Regions from separate parts of the Bacillus shivajii genome, predicted to be linked through region 2. Evidence: riboswitches for the same ligand, from Rfam matches in the RefSeq annotation. Region 2 holds a riboswitch; each other region holds the start of a gene.

Region 1 (6,344 bases), 930 kb from region 2:
TGATAGAAGATGTCAATGAGGTTGAACCAGGAATATTAGAAATTGTTGCACCAGCGACTCCTTGGCAACGCATTCGCCCGATCGGTGAAGATATCACATACGGAGAAATGCTGCTTCCACAAGGTCATACGATTCGACCGGTCGATATTGGTGCTCTTCTAGCTTCTGGTCAAACAACGGTTTCTGTTGTGAAAAAACCCGTTGTCCATATCCTTCCTTCAGGAAATGAGCTCGTTTCTCCAGGTGAACCTATAAAACCAGGAAACATTATTGAGTTTAACGGTTCCATTTTTTCCGAATTCGTAAAAGAATGGGGCGGCGAACCTCAGCTTCAACCCATTGTTCAAGATAACCCTGAAGATATACGAAAAGCGCTAATTAAAAGTACAGAAGAAGCGGATATCGTGGTCATTAATGCTGGATCTTCAGCCGGATCAAAAGATTATACCGTTCACATTATGAGAGAACTAGGTGAAGTCATCACTCATGGAATTGCAACAAGGCCAGGAAAACCTATGAGTGTAGGGAAGATAAATGGAACGATTGTTGTCGGGGTACCAGGCTATCCAGTAAGTGCGTGCTTGACGTTAGAATGGTTCGTTCAGCCATTAGTGTGCGATTATTTACAAACGCCTATCAAAAAACGAGAAACGATTAAAGTAAAAGCTGGCCGACGCATTGTATCAAATATGGGTTCGGAAGATTTTGTTCGTGTTCATATCGGTAAAGTGGACGGAGAATATGTTGCCAACCCATTAACGAGGTCAGCAAGTGTAACGATGTCATTAGTAAAAGCGGATGGTTTATTAGTTATTCCAGCAGAGCACTTAGGAGTCGAACAAGGTGAGGAAGTTGAAGTTGAATTGTATAAGTCATTGCCTGAAATTGATTCAGCTACCTTGTTTTCCGGAAGTCATGACCTCTGTATCGATGTACTCTCATCAATGCTTAAAGAACAGGATGCGACAGCACAAATTACTGCAAGCCACACAGGAAGTATGGCAGGATTGATGGCGATTAAACGGAAAGAAGCACATATGGCTGGCGTACATTTGTTAGACCCTGAAACAGGTGTTTATAATATATCGTATTTAGAGAGGTTCCTTCACGGTGAAGATGTCGTCTTGCTTCCGTTTTTAAAAAGAGAGCAAGGGTTAATCGTTCCGAAAGGTAATCCACTAAACATTCAAGGCGTTCGTTGTTTGGCTGAAAAAAATTCAGTGTATGTAAACAGACAACGTGGTGCTGGAACTCGTATACTTTTTGATCATTTATTAAATGATCAAGGGATTGAACCTGACGAAATTACAGGCTATGATCGTGAAATGTTTACACATTTAAGTGTTGCAGCTGAAGTAAGAATGAGTGAAAGAAATGTCGGAATGGGCATCTATTCAGCGTCCAAAGCGATGGATCTTGACTTCATTCCTATTGGAGACGAGTCATATGATTTAGTGATGCGTACGTCTTTCTTAGAAAGTGAGCAAGGCCAAAACTTACTAAATGTCATAAAAAGTGAAGTGTTTAAACAAAATGTAGAACGTTTAGGCGGATATAAAGTCCAAGAAAATATTGAACCGTATTACTTAGCAAAAGTTTAAAAAATAGACATTGTTTTTTGTCAAAAACTCGTGTAATTTAAACGTAGGAGGTGCGTTATTTATGCTTTCAAACATCGGAATTCCAGGCTTAGTTTTAATTCTCGTCATCGCACTAATTATTTTTGGACCGAAAAAGCTACCTGAAATGGGAAGAGCTGTCGGGCAGACGTTAAAAGAATTTAAGAAATCAACAAAAGAATTAACAAATGAAGTTACAGAACCAATTGACGATATAAAAAATGAAGCAAAAAAAGTGACAGAAGATAAATAATAAGAGTAAACGTCTGGTAAAGGGGAACCCCTTAATCAGGCGTTTTTCTATTGTGTGAATGATCACCACTTCATATGGTGCCAGGCACCTGGGAAAAGAATGGGATTTGATGGTAGGGCACGTATTTTATACATTGTTATACAAGGTTGGGCAAGGGGATCAGTTACAGGATTCGTGACTGTTTGTGTTTTCAACGACGTGTGGTTGTCTGACCTTGCTTTTCCTTGATATTATGGGATATTGCTTGAGTTTTGAATCCTGCAAAAATGAGTCTGATTCACGTGACCCGGACTCAATGTTGTAGGACTCAATCCATGAATAAACAGGTGTAATAATGAATATGAAATCTCGTTAAGTGTATAAAAATACAAATATAATCCTAAATTAAAATCATCCATCATATTTTACTTTCAAACATCGTACAATAAAAAAACATCACTAAATATTTTGACACTTTTTATGATAAGTGTTATGATCTTCATCAACTTCATATTTTTACAAATGTCAAAGAAATTCTTTATCAAGAGAGGCGGAGGGACTGGCCCGACGAAGCCCGGCAACCAGCATGGTATCAATACGATTCAACCATATCATGCAAGGTGCTAATTCCTGCAAAGCAAATTAGCTTTGGGAGATGAGAATGATCCATTTTGTTTTGACAAAATGGCCGCTCAAACATTCATTCACTGATCCCTTTGCTATAACACTTAGCAAAGGGATTTATGTTACATTTTCCATTTTTGCTAAAAAATCTAATAAAAGTTGTTGACGGTAATGCATTAAAGTGTTAATCTTTTAACAAGTTAATCAATAAAAATAATTCAAAAAAATAAAAATATAATTCTCTTATCAAGAGAGGTGGAGGGACTGGCCCGATGAAGCCCGGCAACCAGCATAAATGTGATGTATTATTTACATCCCATATGCAAGGTGCCAATTCCAACAAAGCAGTTGCTTTGAAAGATGAGAGAGGGATCTTTGTCATACATAAGTCTCTCTGTCTCTTTCAGGCAGAGGGACTTTTTTAGTGAAAAAATGATGAATGATGATTAGGAGGTGACAAGGTGAAAGTCAAGCAAAAAACCAACATAACAACTGGTACCGTTACGCTTCCAAAAATCAAGCTCGATTCTGGAGTTGAACTTATAAATGTCACCTTAGCATATGAACGGGCAGGACCTCCAAATGGTGAAACGATTCTTGTCTGTCATGCACTTACTGGAAATCAACATACAGTAGGGACTGAAGATCAGCCAGGTTGGTGGCGAGGATTAATTAATGATCAAAGCTTTATTGATATTCAAACATATGAAGTGATAACGTTTAATGTTTTAGGAGGGTGCAACGGATCGACGGGTCCAACTTCAACAAATCCTTTAACGAGGGAAACTTACAAAGGTGATTTTCCATTTATTACTATACGAGATATTGTTCGAGCTCAACAATTGGCATTACAACAATTAAACATTAACAAATTAAAAGCTGTGATCGGTGGCTCTTTAGGAGGAATGCAAGCACTTGAATGGGCAGTCATGTACCCGGACTTGATTGATCAAGTGATCGTATTAGCTGCCACGCCATCGTTAAGTGATTACGGCATAAGCTATAATGCAATCGCAAGAAAAGCAATTATCGATGACCCAAATTGGAACGGTGGGAACTACACGGATCAAGCCTTTCCGGAAAATGGATTTGCAACCGCTCGAATGATCGGGATGATTACGTATCGATCGGACGGTCTTTTTAACCAAAGATTTCATCGGGACCAAAGAGACGCTTGGGGAAAACGTCACGATGAAATTGCTTATCAAGTAGAGTCTTATCTCCTATATCAAGGAGAAAAATTCACAAAACGTTTTGATCCAAACAGCTACTTGTATTTACTAAAAGCTATGGATCACCACGACTTAGAATATCGAAGAGGGCCACTTACTGAAGTGCTCAGTCGCTTTAAAAAAAATGTTCAGTTAATTGCATTTCAAGGAGATTTACTTTATCCTCCTGATGAAATGAAAAGACTTGCTAATGTGTGGGAAAAAGCTGGTGCTAACGTTCAGTTTCAGGGCATTCAAACGGCCTTTGGTCATGACGGGTTTTTAACCGAATTTGAAAAATGGGGTGAGACCATTCAAAAAACATTACAAAAATAAATAATGAACACAACTCTTATAAAGAGTGGCAGAGGGACTGGCCCGATGAAGCCCGGCAACCACAAAGGACCTTACTTTGGAAGGTGCCAAATCCTGCAAAATGACAGCGTTCATTTTGAGAGATAAGAGAAAGGACACGAGATCACGTCAACCTTTCTCTTATCGCGAAAGGTTTTTATTTTTGGCTCTTTTCGTAAACTTTGTTGCTATTTTTAAAAAGATTGGTTGAGTGAAAGGCGGCGATTCCAGCGCCGAGCGTAGCATTATAAATAAGCTGCGAGTTGTCTCGACGGACAAAGCTGCATAGCGTTGCTCGCAGAGGAAGAGACAGGAAACATATTGGCTGAAGCGTTGCCCACGGCAAAGAAGACACTGTGAATTCGAAAGAAGTGAAGAATGAACAGATGTCGCACTTGTGCCTAGAGGTGCAAAGAAGACACTGTGAATTCGAACGAAGGGAAGAATAAACAGATGTCGCACTTGTGCTCTGGAGTGAAAGCGCCCGTCTGTAACGTAAACCAAGCCTGAAAGATTTCTCAAAAACAACAATCTATGCGAAAAGAGCCTTATTTTTAGATAGCTTGTAAAGAGAACGAAGTGAATTTAAAAGGACAATCGCATTTCTACCCATGATTAAACTTATTTCAGGATAGAATCTTTAAAAAATTAGGAGGAATGACAAATGAGTAACAATCAAAACTTTGAAACTTATAACTTAGAAACAGTGGCTTTACACGGAGGGCAGGCACCAGATCCAACGACAGGTTCACGAGCTGTCCCGATTTATCAAACGAGTTCATACGTTTTCCATGATACGGATCATGCAGAAAGTCTTTTTTCACTTGATGAGCCTGGTAACATTTATAGCCGTATTGGAAATCCGACTGTCGACGTTTTTGAAAAACGAATTGCCCTATTAGAAGAAGGAGTCGCATCTGTTGCAACAGCGTCAGGAATGGCCGGCATTGCACTATCCATTTTTAACATTGCAAGTGCTGGCGATGAAATTGTTGCAGCAACAAACCTTTATGGTGGTACGTACAATTTGTTTTCGATCACTTTACCACGATACGGAATTAACGTTCGTTTTGTAGATCCAACAGACCCACAAAACTTTAAAGATGCGATTAATGACAAAACGAAAGCTGTTTTTGCTGAAACGATTGGAAACCCGAGTCTCCACGTTTTAGACATTGAAGGAGTCGCTGATGTTGCGCATGAAGCAGGAATTCCACTCATTATTGATAACACGTTTGCAACACCTTATGTGTGTAAGCCGATCGCTCTAGGAGCAGACATCGTCATTCACTCCGCAACAAAATGGATTGGTGGTCATGGAACATCGATTGGTGGAGTGGTTGTTGATGGTGGACGATTTAACTGGCAGTCAGAAAAGTTTCCGCAATTTACAGAGCCAGATCAAAGCTACAATGGCGTTGTTTACGCAAAAGATTTCGGAACATTAGCATTTGCCACAAAATTTAGAGTTCAGTTACTCCGTGACTTTGGGGCTTGCTTAAGTCCATTTAACGCTTTTCAGCTATTACAAGGATTAGAAACACTTCACCTTAGAGTAGAGCGACACAATGAAAATGCGTTAAAACTTGCGAAGTATTTAGAAGATCATCCTGCAGTAGAATGGGTTGCTTACCCAGGTTTAGAATCTCACCCGTCGCATGAATTAGCGACTGAAGTATTACAGCACGGTTATGGATCAATCGTTAACTTTGGTATTAAAGGCGGCCGTGAAGCAGGAAGAACACTTATTGACAACATTTCACTTTGGTCACATTTAGCAAATGTCGGGGATGCGAAGAGTTTAATCATTCATCCAGCAACGACGACACACCAGCAATTATCTGCTGAGGACCTTGTGACAACAGGGGTAACAGAAGACCTTGTCCGTCTATCTGTTGGAATCGAAAACGTGGAAGATTTATATAAAGACTTAGATCAAGCTTTGCAAAAAGCGACCGGTCAAGGAAACGCAAACAATAAAGTAATTAACGATGAAGGGGTTATTAAGTGGGCACTCGGCACACCTAATCTGACAGAAACAAAAAATGGCGAAGAAGTGCAGCGTCAAAAAACGTTAGCGATCGTCGGACTTAGTTCCAACCCAGCGCGTCCAAGTCACCGTCTTGCTCGTAAAATGCAAAGACTTGGCTATAAAGTGATACCAGTAAACCCTCGCGAAACTGAAGTGTTAGGAGAAAAAGCGTATCCAGATCTAAAAAGTATTGAAGGTCCAATTGATATTGCACAAATTTTTAGAAGTCCTGATGCAGCAGTGGAACTTGCAAAAGAAGCCGCTGTCGTTCA
Region 2 (6,344 bases):
AAGCTAAGCTTCAAGTAAATACGACTGTACTAAGTGTTGTCAATCGTAGGCAAACGTGGATTACTTGTATGACAAAGCGAAAAGAAGCACCAGAAGACGATGGAGATTTTCACCCCTTCTTGTTTAAAAGCGAATTAAAACAAGGAGGATCTCAATGGAAAAATCATCTGTATTCACACACTTTAAAACATACGGACTGTTAATTGTTACAACGGCTCTATTATTTTTAAGCGGATGCCAAGCATCTTCTGAGCCAATTGATGCGAATACGACAGGCGTTTTTAACCATTACGTTATTTACCCTTTTTCATATTTACTGAAGTTTTTTGCTTCCATGTTTGATGGAAATTATGGTCTTTCGATTATTTTAATGACACTTATGCTTCGAGTTTCTCTCATGCCACTAATGATGAAGCAATATAAAAATCAAATGCATATGAGGGAAAAGATGAGTGTTATTCAGCCAGAAGTTAATAAGGTGAAAGAGAAATATAAAGAGAAAAAAGATCGAGAAAGCCAGCAAAAGATGCAAAAGGAAATGATGGAGCTATACCAAAAGCACAATTTCAATCCGCTAACTTCGATGGGGTGCTTACCAATGATGATCCAATTTCCGATTCTCATTGGCTTCTATTACGCCATCATGAGAACACCGGAAATTGCTGAACATTCATTTCTTTGGTTTAGCTTAGGAGAAACAGACAGTGTGTTACCATTTATTGCAGCTCTCGTGTATCTAGTCCAGTTTAAAATATCGCAAATAGGTATGGACCCGCAACAACAAAAACAATTGGCTGCGTTCGGCTATATTACGCCAATCATTATGGGGGTGTTTTCCTTTAGTGTTCCTGCAGCGCTTCCATTATATTGGAGTGTCGGTGGCCTATTTTTAATCTTTCAAACGCTTGTTTCCAAATCTGTCTACAAGCAAAACTCACCTGTTGGAGAAACATTGTCGCAAAAATAAACGTAAGAAGACCGGTTCCAAATGTGGGACCGGTTTTTTTCGCATCAAAACTCCCCCTTTTTGAAAGATGTCAGCCGCACAATTCAAGCTTTCAAACACGCATCTTTTGAAATAGATGTTATAATGAAACTAACATTTACACAGTGCTTATCTATAATATTAGCGAAAAATGAAAGCGCTTTATTTTTTAGAAGGTTAGAGGAGGAATATGTAATGGGGAAATCAGAGCACCAAGGACCAATGAAACTTCCGAAAAAACCAGAGCCGAAGCATTGGGCAAGTTGGGTTCCTTTTGGGCTTGGAAAAGTGAAGCCGAAACATATAAGAGATACGGCAAAAGTCGTTTGGGAAAATAAAGATAACCTTCCATATGCCACAAGAATATTAACGCAAGGTGTATGTGACGGCTGTGCATTAGGCGTAGCTGGTTTAAAAGACCAAACGTTAGCTGGTCCTCACATCTGTACGACAAGGCTTAATGTGCTCAGGTTAAATACGATGCCAGAGATAAAAGAGGAAATTCTTCATCAAGATATTGATGAACTACGTAAGCTAAACAGTTCAGAGCTTCGAGAATTAGGACGCATCCCTTATCCACTATCAAGAAAGCCTGGCGAAAAGAAGTTTACGAGAATTTCATGGGACGATGCTTTAGATCGTGTCGCAAGTAAAGTGAAAGCGATTGATCCAAAACAACTTGCCTTCTTTTTAACAGCAAGAGGAATTACGAATGAATCTTACTATGTTGCTGGGAAAGTTGCGCGCTTTCTTGGAACAAACAATATTGATAATGCTTCACGCATTTGTCACTCACCAAGTAAAACAGCTTTAAAGCGATCGCTTGGAATCGGTGCATCAAGTTGTAATTACCAAGACTGGATTGGCACAGATGTCCTTGTTTTCTGGGGATCAGTAGCAGCAAACAACCAACCAGTTTCCACCAAGTATATGTATGCTGCCAAGCGAAAAGGGACAAAAATTATCGTTATTAATCCTTATCATGAGCCATCGATGGATAAATATTGGATTCCATCTGTACCAGAAAGTGCGTTGTTCGGTACAAAAATGGCAGATGACGTCTACCAAGTGAATATAGGTGGCGACATTGCCTTTATGAACGGCGTTATCAAACATTGGTTTGACATGGAAAAACAAGAACGTGGATCCGCCATTGACCATCAATTTGTAAATGAGCATACGAAAGGCTATCAAGAGTTAAAAGAACATGTAAGAAAACAAGATTGGGAAACACTTGAGAAATCATCCGGGCTTTCAAAAGAAAGAATGCTAGAATTCGCAAAGCTTCTCGCCAAGTCGAAAAGTGGTGTTTTCGTCTGGTCAATGGGGTTAACCCAACACAGGTTTGGAACAGATAACATTTCTCAAGTTGCCAACCTAGCCATGCTTCGTGGATTTCTTGGTCGCAAGTACTGTGGTGTCATGCCAATTCGCGGTCACTCAGGCGTACAAGGTTCTGGAGAAATGGGGGCAGATCCATTTGTTCTACCTGGCGGTGATTTTGAGCCGAGAAACAAAGAGCGTGTAGAGAAGGTTTGGAACTTCGATATACCTGACTGGCAAGGTGACATCGTTGGTGTGTCTTTAGAAAATGCGGTACTTCCGGAAGATCATGAGCGAAAACTTAAAGTGTTTTATACATCCGGAGGAAACTTCTTGGAAACAATGCCAAACCCTGACTTCATTAAAGGCTGCCTTGAGAATGTCGACATTCGTGTTCATCAAGACATTATTTTAAATACGTCGACACTTGTGGATGCAAAAGAAGAAGTCATTGTTCTTCCTGCAATGACACGTTACGAACAACCTGGTGGAGGAACGTCAACATCGACGGAAAGAATGGTTTATTTTTCACCAGAAATTAAAGGACCACGGATCGGTGAAGCAAGGCCTGAATGGGAGATTTACGTCGATCTGGCTAAACGTGTTAAACCAGAGGGAAGTAGTGTCATAGATTACAAGACAGCGCAAGAAATTCGTGATGAAATAGCAATTGCACATCCGAAATACGACGGGGTTCAGCATTTAAAGAATAAAGGAGATGTCTTCCAATGGGGAGGCGCTTGGTTATGTGAAGGTGGGGAATGTCCAACAGAAGACGGGAAAGGCCAATTGCTCCCGATTGAGCTTCCAGAACTGCGTAAACCAGAGGGTCATTTCTATGTGACAACGAGACGTGGCAAGCAGTTTAACTCGATGATTTACAGTGATAGAGATCCAAATAACAATGCCGATCGTTTCGATGTGCTAATCAATCAAAGTGATGCAAAAGGCCTTGGGATTAACGAAGGAGAAGCTATCGTCGTATACAATAAATATGGAACGTTTCACGGTCGAGCAAAATACGACCGCACAAAACAAGGAAACATCTCTGTTTACTGGCCAGAAGGGAATGTTCTGATTCCAAAAGGGGTTTACGAACAATTTGCCGGTATCCCTGAATATAATACGGCTGTCATTGTTGAAAAAGCGGAAACGTACCATGCCCATAAAGATACGAAATATGTTGAACGAAGAATTGAAGAACTCGAAACAGAAATCAGTTAAAAGGAGTACGCTATGAATCATGACGTGATGAAGGATCAGCCGATCATTGCATATAATAATGGGGCAGTTTCAGAAATAAATGATACCATTGCGCTTGAAGTACCAATAACGATCCTTGTAAACGGTATTGAATTTGGAACGATGATGTGTACCCCAACTCACATCGAAGAAATGACGATTGGTATTTTAGCCTCAGAAGGTGTGATCCTCACACCTTCAGATATTGATTCTTTATCAATACTAAAAGAAAAAGGGTATGTTTATGTGCAGTTAAAAAAAGAAGATGTACCGATTGATTCGTATGCAACGAAGCGATATATCGGGTCATGTTGTGGAAAAAGCAGAAAGTTTTACTTCCAAAACGACGTACGGACGGCAAAGACGGTGATGACAAAGCATGATATTCATGCTGAACAAATCATTAACTTAATGGAAGAAATGCAAGAAAACGCAATTAATTTTCAACAAACGGGAGGTTTGCATAATACGGCGTTATGCACAACCGCCGAATTGATTGTAAACCGTTCAGATATCGGGCGTCATAATGCCCTTGATAAAGTGTATGGCTACTGTCTAAAAAATAAAGTCCCACTAAAGGATAAGGTGATTGTTTTTAGCGGAAGAATTTCATCAGAAGTGCTGTTGAAAGTTTCAAAGATGGGAGTTGGAATCATGCTATCAAAATCGGCTCCGACGACTTTAGCCATAGATTTAGCAAAAGACTTAGGAATTACAACAGTGGGATTTATTCGCGGGGGGCGTTTTAATGTTTATACGCACCCAGATCGTGTATCATTCGACTGATTGACATGATCATAAGATTGATGTATGGTATATTATACCAAATGTAACAAACAGAGAACTTCTTATGTAGAGAGGTGGAGGGACTGGCCCATCGAAGCCTCGGCAACGGATTTTTCATTTAGGAGAACACCGTGCTAATTCCTGCGGCAATATTCGCCGAAAAATGAGAAGAGGTATTGAAACGTTGTTCAAAGTAACACGATGTTTTTGAACGTTATCAAGATTCGCCCTCTTCTTTTTAGAAGGGGGTTTTTTGCCCCTTTAGGAGTACGAAGACTAAGGGAGGAGACATACACGATGACCGAAAAATCGCAACAAAAAGAACAGATGATTGAAGAGCTACTAGCATTAGGGATCTACAAAATTGGAGATGTACAACTGTATGAAGTGCCGCTTGAAGACTTAGAACATGAATATAATGAGCATCTACGCAAATAGCTTCTTATGCATAAAATGCTAGGCACACACCGCTACGTTTTCATTTCTAAAGTAGGAGTGGCCTAGCATTTCTTCACTAAGGAGATGCTTAGTCTTCTGTTCGAGGTTTCGTTGGATCGCAATCAGGCATTTGCACGACCTCTGTCGTTTCAGCTAACTTCATTAAGTAATAGCACTCTTCTCTTGCCATATGGTCAGCCATTAGTGGTGATAGAACACCGAGAGATTCTTTCGTTAGCTGCATTTCCTCTAACTCTCTTAAAAAAGCTTTGAAAACTTCCATCTCTAGTTCAATATCGCGATGGAATCTCTTTAGAGCGGGAAATTGAGAAACATTTGCTCGGAGGAACCCAGCCATCTCGACCGCTTTAATATAAAATTCCTCCCATTCCTCTTTAAAGTAATCACTTTTTTCACGAATATCGTATTCGACATGATCCATATTACTACTAATTGCTGCCGCATGTCCTGCAGCGTCCAAAAGCCAAATGAGGTCGTGGTGAAGTGGGTGAACCTTCGGTGGCCGCTCACCTTTTAAGAAATAAGAGAAGATCCTCAATGCTTCATCTAGTTCATTTACCATATGGTTTAAAAAAGAAGGAGGTAATGTAATTGCAATATCACCTTCTAAATGTTCACGGATGATCGCTAACTTTAATTCACGTAATTTTTCTGTTTCTTCATTAGCCTGTCTTAATAACGTCATTAATGCTTGCTCATTTGGAAACCTTCTCGCCTCACCTAAAAGCTCGTCAAACGAATCAATAAATCCTTCAGCTCGAGCGACATAATTCCTTTCACCAGGAGATAGTGATTCATAAATAAACCTGCTGTGGTCACCAAGAACTTGTAACCAAAATTCCAGTTCAAACAATAATTCATCACGCATTGTTTTTACCCTCCCACCGTAAAAATAACAGCCATTAAAAAACATATGATGAAAATGATCCTTTGATGAATGATGAACGATAGATTTACTTATAATGGAGAATGTGCGTAATAAAGGCAAAGCGTGTTATAATAATGGGATGGAAAGATTTACTCAAAAATCCCCTCATGCATGGATATATGTATTCATTTATGATATAACTTCAAGTATGAGTTCACTATGAACGTGAGAAAATTGCCGGTCAGAAAGGTGAGTAATGATGACAGAAAACAATCAAACATCATCTAACTTTATAAAGCACATTGTAAAAAAAGATTTAGAATCAGGAAAACATAATGAAATTATGACAAGATTTCCTCCAGAACCAAACGGCTATTTACATATTGGGCATGCGAAGTCGATCGTTTTGAACTTCGAATTAGCCGATGAATTTGGTGGGAAAACAAACCTACGTTTTGACGACACGAATCCATTAAAGGAAGATAAAGAATACGTTGATTCGATTAAAGATAATATTGAATGGCTTGGTTATGAGTGGGATGAGCTTCGCTTCGCCTCTAACTACTTCGGCGAAATGTATGACCGAGCAGTCCTACTAATTAAAAATGGTCTTGCATATGTCGAGGACTTATCACAAGAGGAAATTCGTCAGTACCGTGGTACATTAACAGAGCCAGGAAA
Region 3 (6,344 bases), 690 kb from region 2:
AACAGCCTAAATCCTATGTTGAAGGCTGTGACATGGGCTGGTGTTAATGCACGGGGAAACCCCCGTGTTTTTTTATACTTTTAAAAAGGATAAAATTTTAACGTTGGGGTTTACTCGCCGTAGAGGAAATTTTTATTTTTATTAGGTTTACTAACTAAAAGCGAAATGCTCTGTTGCTATGCCTGTTCTAAATCAGATGCCGAAACAACGGCTATCTTTTCTCCACTCAATATCTATAGATGGTTTTTCTTATAGTTGGGGTCAAAGTCGCTTTTCTGGACGGAGTTTTGTTTTATATGTTTCTTATCAAGCATATGAATACTCTGGGATTATCATAAAGCCTGAAGAACGGCTTCATTTTAAAGGAGAACAACTTTACAATTTCATGTAAGGAATTAAAGGAGCGGTAGAATCAAGAATAAAAGCCGTACTGGGAGTGAATGAAAGAGAATAGACCACAACTAAAGTGAAAAAACTCTTTGCAAATTCTGAATCTTCGTATATCATTGTTATTTAGAGAGTCGAAATATTCAACTAAACAGTCATTTTTGCCTAGACTACATACTTTTCAAAAGCCTCTCTATTAATTTATAACGATTAAATCATCATGGTCTTCGAACCTGGTGATTTTTATTTGGAAGGAGTCCTCACCTTGGGAAGAATTATTGGTGACTGGTCTGATCAATTTAAAGGTTACAACAAAAATGTCCGTCTTTTTTTAGTAAGCTCCATACTTGCACATATCGGTATGGGTATTTTTATGATCATTTATAATTATTACATTCGAGAATTAGGGTATGATGATCAAATGAATGGTAGTGTCATTGCCTTTCAATCGATGGCGACAGCACTCCTTCTACTACCGGCTGGAATATTAAGTGACAGAATTGGCAGGAAAAAACTCATTTTCGTTGGCGCAGTATTTGCAGCGTCTAGTTTATTTTTAAGGGCGATATTATCGCTAGAAGTTCTCTTACTTGGTACAGCGTTTATGACAGGGATGTTTATGGCTTTTATCCAAGTTTCTTCGATTCCTCTTCTGGCAGAAAACTCGACAGAAAAACAACGAGTCCACCTGTTTAGTTTTAACTTTGCGATTATCATGGTGGCAAATGTCATTGGTAATACACTTGGAGGAACATTAAGCGACTTTTTTAATTACATCGTTGGTTTTAATACACTGTGGAGCATTCGGCTTACGTTATTAATTGGGGCAGGCTTCTTTTTTGCAGCGCTCATTCCTATTTTAAAAATTAGAGAAGATCGTAAACTTACGGATAAATCAGACGGGAATAGGTCCTTTAAAAAATTATTTAACACACATAAACAAGGGATTAAGATCATTCTTTTATTTGCCGTTGCACAAATTTTAATTGGTTTTGGTTCAGGGCTTGTGATCCCGTATTTAAACCTATATTTTGTAGACAGGTTTGATATTTCGCATTCACTTGTTGGGATCATCATTTCAGCAGGGCAAGGGATGACCGCTATCGCTCTTCTCATCGGTCCTGCCGTTGTGAAAAAAGTCGGTGAAGTCAATGCGGTCGTCATCTTACAGCTATTGTCGATTCCGTTTTTATTAATTACAGCTTTTACTGAAAATATTTATTGGGCTGTATTTGGTTTTCTATTCCGGCAAGCTTTAATGAACGCAGGAAACCCAATTCAAATGTCACTTATGATGCGAAGTGTTGACGATTCGATCAAAGGACTTGCAAATTCCGTCGGGCAAGCTGTTTTCCAGCTCGGTTGGGCTGTGATGGGTCCAGTTTCAACGACGATCGTCATGGTATATGGCTCATACTCAGGATACGCGATCGTTTTTTCAATTACTGGAGCCCTCTATGTCATTGGAACCGTCTATTTCTTCATTGTTTTCCGAAAGCCCCTTCCGAAATCAGAAAATCTATCAAGAACTGTTGCAGGATAGAGGAAAATAAGAGGAGGAAGTGGAATAAGTTTACAAGGAAATAAGTAAAAAGGCGGGGATAAATTGAAAGAGGTAATTAATGAATTCATAAATCGAGTCCGAGAAAAAGACGCGCTCCAAAAGTTAATGATGAATCGTGTATTAACTGTTTCTTTCAATAATGAACAGGAACTCTGTTATTTAATGGTCGATAACAATTTGTTAAAAATTGTGAGTGGGCTTGATTGCGATAGTCATGTTATCATTGAAGGCAGTGAAGATGATCTAAAAGAATTATTGTACGGTGAGGACTTCCTACTATCTATGAAAAAACGAGAAGACCTGAAAGTAAAAGGGAAGTTAAAAGACTTGTTATTAATAGAATCTTTATTTTATTTGGCAAATACTTCTGATCGAAAAGGTAGGAAACATGTTGACAGTAAAATCGGTTAATGATAATATCCTACTTAACTGATTTAATGAGTTAAATAATTAAAAACAAATTCTCTTATCCAGAGAGGCGGAGGGACTGGCCCGATGAAGCCCGGCAACCACAATGAAAATTGGAAGGTGCCAATTCCAACAAAGCAGATAACTGCTTTGAGAGATGAGAGAAAGGTTTTTCAGTCTTGATATTGGAAACCTTTCAGCTCGTCTTATTGCGCTGAAAGGTTTTTTGTTTTCTATCTTGATTTGAGTATTAAATAGAAAACGACAACAGAGTCTAGAAGCGAAAAGAAAAAAGCTGAGTTTAGTTTATCAATCGGAGACTAAGTGCAGTGAAATAATCATAGATGTTTTAAACCTAGTAATCATATGAGATTAATAAATATATTAGTTAGGTTTATAGAAAGTGAGGCTTATTCAAATGATCTCGTTATCAAAATTGGTGAAAACCTTCAATACGAGGGACGGCAAAGTAACAGCTGTAGATCATATTGACTTGACGATCGAAAAAGGAGAAATCTTTGGGATCATCGGATACAGTGGTGCAGGTAAAAGTACATTAATTCGACTTTTAAATATGTTAGAGGCACCAACTTCTGGTGAAGTCTCTGTTGCCGATAAAAACATGAACAATCTCTCAAAAAAAGAATTAAGAAATGCACGACAAGAGATTGGGATGATTTTTCAACATTTTAATTTATTATGGTCACGTACTGTAAAAGAAAACATTGCATTCCCGCTTGAGATCAAAGGCGTTCCTAAAAAAGAACGTGACAACCGAGTGAATGAATTAATCGAGCTTGTTGGCTTAAGCGGACGTGGAGGATCCTATCCATCACAATTAAGTGGCGGGCAAAAACAACGAGTTGGTATTGCTAGGGCGCTCGCAAATAATCCGAAAGTGTTGCTCTGTGATGAAGCAACTTCTGCATTAGACCCGAAAACAACAGAATCGATCTTGGATTTACTCGTTGACATTAATGAGAAGCTAGGCTTAACAATTGTTCTTATTACTCATGAAATGCACGTCATTCGAAAAATTTGCCACCGCGTAGCAGTGATGGAAGATGGTCAAATTGTGGAACAAGGAAACGTTCTTGATATTTTTAAAAAGCCGAAAGAACACATGACAAAAGAATTTGTTAAGCAAGTGACCGAGCCAGAAGAAACAGAAGAGGCAATCCGTCATTTATTTTCAGAAAATGGCATTCACACCGTCCTTCAGCTTACTTTTGTTGGAGGCGATGCGAAGAAGCCACTTATCAATGATCTCATCAGGTCATATGATGTCACCGTTAATATATTGCAAGGAAAAATTAGTCAAACGCAAAACGGCCCATATGGTTCACTATTTATTAGTGTCGATGGGGCGCAAGAAGAGTTAAATAAAGTCAAAGACTTTATACGTAACCAAGATGTAGAAGTGGAGGTGATCCACGGTGATTAATTTCTTACTCGGAAACATTTTGCTCTTTCCAAATGTGAATTGGGAAAGAATGTGGGATGCGACGTTAGAAACCGTTTATATGACAGTCATTGCCTTAGCATTAACTTTTTTAATTGGTGTGATCTTAGGGTTACTGCTCTTTTTAACAGGCAAAGGCAATTTATTAGAAAATAAAGTGGTTCATGCAATTATAGGTGCCTATGTCAATGTGACAAGGTCCATCCCATTTATTATTTTAATTGTTTTACTCATTCCCTTTACGATAGCGATATTAAAAACATTTTTAGGACCTTCTGCAGCATTACCGGCATTAATCATCGGTTCTGCACCGTTCTATGCAAGGTTAGTTGAAATTGCCTTTCGTGAAATAGATAAAGGGGTCATTGAAGCTTCAAAAGCAATGGGGGCTTCGAACTGGCAAATTATTTATAAAGTCTTATTACCAGAATCCATGCCAGCACTGATCTCAGGATTAACAGTAACAGCGATTGCTCTTGTCAGTTATACAGCAATGGCTGGAGTTATCGGAGCTGGGGGTCTCGGTGATCTCGCTTTCCGGGAAGGATTCCAAAGAAGTCGACATGATGTAACACTAATGGCAACAATTCTTATTTTAGTGATTGTCTTTATTCTTCAAATTATCGGCGATCGCGTAACAAATAAACTAGATAAAAGATAAAAAGATGGGGGTATTATTAATGAAAAAATTTATGTTGAAACTTGGAGCAGTGGTATTATCAGTAGGTTTATTAGCAGCTTGTGGAGCAGGTGAAGCAGAACAATCAACAGGTGATAATGGAGAAACAGTTGAGACGTCATTATTAACAGTAGGAGCTTCAAACGTGCCGCATGCGGAAATCCTAGAGTTTGCAGAACCGTTATTAGAGGAAGAAGGAATTGAGTTAGAGGTTGTCCCTTTTAATGATTATGTATTGCCGAACCAAGCACTAGATTTAGGTGAGCTTGATGCAAACTACTTCCAGCACGTACCTTATTTAGAGTCACAAATTGCAGAGCACGACTATGACTTTGTGAATGCAGGTGGAATTCATATCGAGCCAATCGGTATATATTCTCAAGACTACACAAGCTTAGATGAATTACCTGATGGAGCGAGCATTTTAATGAGTGACTCTGTTGCTGACCATGGGCGTATTTTATCAATGCTTGAAGAAGAAGGGTTGATCACTCTTGAAGATGGTGTTGGCATTAATGCAACATTAGATGACATTGCAGAAAACCCAAGAGATTTTGATTTCCAAGCAAATGTCGAAGCGGCATTACTCCCGACAGCGTACCAAAACAATCAAGCAGATGCGATTTTAATTAACTCTAACTATGCGTTAGATGCAGGTTTAAATCCATTAGAGGACGCGATTGCAACAGAAACAGCTGATTTAGATAACCCTTATGTTAACGTCATTGCTGTTCGCAGTGGAGACGAAGCTGACGAGCGTATCAACACATTAGTAGAGATTTTACGATCTGAAGAAGTACAAGACTATATCATCGAAACGTATGACAATGCAGTGGTACCTGTTTCAGAATAAAAATTAAGTTGAATGGTATTTTGTAAAAGTGGGGAAGAAGTTACGAAACTCGTGAATAAAGAGCTTCAACTATTTCTAATATTTTTATGAAAACAACAGTCACACTTTGTTTTAGAGAACATATGCTATAAATTACAACCTTTATCAAGCCGCAATGCCTGGGTTTCCCTCGGTCATTGCGGTTTTTCTTAAGAATCTGAATCAATTTCATAACTCAAAATATGATGCGGAATTCCGAATGATGAGTGTGAACTTCACTTCAGACGGACGCTTTCCCGAGCGCTTGTCTTCAGCTAACTTAGTCTCAACAACTCTTCGCCTAAGTGGATCTTCAGACTGCGCTTATACTCCGGGAGTCGCCGTCTTTTGTTACGTTCACTTCAAAATAAAACGTAGATTTAATGAAATATTTATCATATCATTCGTTTCACTGCGCAAAAACGTAATTATGAAATTCATTCATCTATATAAAGTTTTTGCTAAGAAGATACTCGGCGTAGTAAAAGGTTTTACGTGTGGAGTATAAGCGCAACTACGGTTTTCCCAACACATGTAGGCTAGGCAATCGCCGAGTTTTCTTTATTTTACAACTTACCTTTCCAAGCGACTGGTATATAGTAAAGCTCTCCCTCATTCTCTCCATAAGAACTTCACTAAGTTCTAACATAATTCCAAATGCACTAGTTAATAATATAGAAGTGAAAATTTTTCAATGAACCTAGGAGGGAATGGATGTATGGAACATCAAGAAATGTCACCAATTCATCAAGCGCTTTATGATTATAAAGCAGGCTTTGCACAGTTTAGCGAGCAAATGCCGCAGGTTGCAGATAAATACGCAGAGTATACAGAATCCTGCTTTGCGGAAGGGAAATTGTCAGCAAAAGAAAAACAGTTAATTGCTCTTGGGATGAGTTTAAATGCTCAAGATGAATATTGTATTATTTATCATACAAAAGGCTGTTTAGAACAAGGATGCTCACAAGATGAA

Evidence for each region. A riboswitch is a leader RNA that binds a small molecule or an ion and turns the genes downstream of it on or off. The one in region 2 is predicted to bind S-adenosylmethionine.
Region 1: linked by a shared signal. The riboswitch ahead of metX (homoserine O-acetyltransferase MetX) and the one ahead of LGQ02_RS20505 (Fur-regulated basic protein FbpA) in region 2 are both predicted to bind S-adenosylmethionine.
Region 3: linked by a shared signal. The riboswitch ahead of LGQ02_RS17405 (methionine ABC transporter ATP-binding protein) and the one ahead of LGQ02_RS20505 (Fur-regulated basic protein FbpA) in region 2 are both predicted to bind S-adenosylmethionine.

What each region holds. Positions count from the first base shown of each region.
Region 1 covers NZ_CP084703.1:3,356,966-3,363,309, reverse strand. Annotated here, with positions in the region: gene LGQ02_RS16295 (molybdopterin biosynthesis protein) at 1-1,601, shown strand, start outside; gene LGQ02_RS16290 (twin-arginine translocase TatA/TatE family subunit) at 1,663-1,872, shown strand; SAM riboswitch class I at 2,387-2,513, shown strand; SAM riboswitch class I at 2,716-2,842, shown strand; gene metX (homoserine O-acetyltransferase MetX) at 2,937-4,022, shown strand; SAM riboswitch class I at 4,036-4,151, shown strand; gene LGQ02_RS16280 (PLP-dependent aspartate aminotransferase family protein) at 4,705-6,344, shown strand, end outside.
Region 2 covers NZ_CP084703.1:4,284,359-4,290,702, reverse strand. Annotated here, with positions in the region: gene LGQ02_RS20525 (hypothetical protein) at 1-203, shown strand, start outside; gene yidC (membrane protein insertase YidC) at 155-967, shown strand; gene LGQ02_RS20515 (FdhF/YdeP family oxidoreductase) at 1,181-3,532, shown strand; gene fdhD (formate dehydrogenase accessory sulfurtransferase FdhD) at 3,545-4,336, shown strand; SAM riboswitch class I at 4,396-4,506, shown strand; gene LGQ02_RS20505 (Fur-regulated basic protein FbpA) at 4,634-4,774, shown strand; gene LGQ02_RS20500 (DUF2935 domain-containing protein) at 4,863-5,663, opposite strand; gene LGQ02_RS20495 (glutamine--tRNA ligase/YqeY domain fusion protein) at 5,923-6,344, shown strand, end outside.
Region 3 covers NZ_CP084703.1:3,595,843-3,602,186, reverse strand. Annotated here, with positions in the region: gene LGQ02_RS17420 (DUF2553 family protein) at 1-47, shown strand, start outside; gene LGQ02_RS17415 (MFS transporter) at 653-1,930, shown strand; gene LGQ02_RS17410 (hypothetical protein) at 1,994-2,362, shown strand; SAM riboswitch class I at 2,415-2,523, shown strand; gene LGQ02_RS17405 (methionine ABC transporter ATP-binding protein) at 2,778-3,803, shown strand; gene LGQ02_RS17400 (methionine ABC transporter permease) at 3,853-4,482, shown strand; gene LGQ02_RS17395 (MetQ/NlpA family ABC transporter substrate-binding protein) at 4,502-5,353, shown strand; gene LGQ02_RS17390 (carboxymuconolactone decarboxylase family protein) at 6,090-6,344, shown strand, end outside.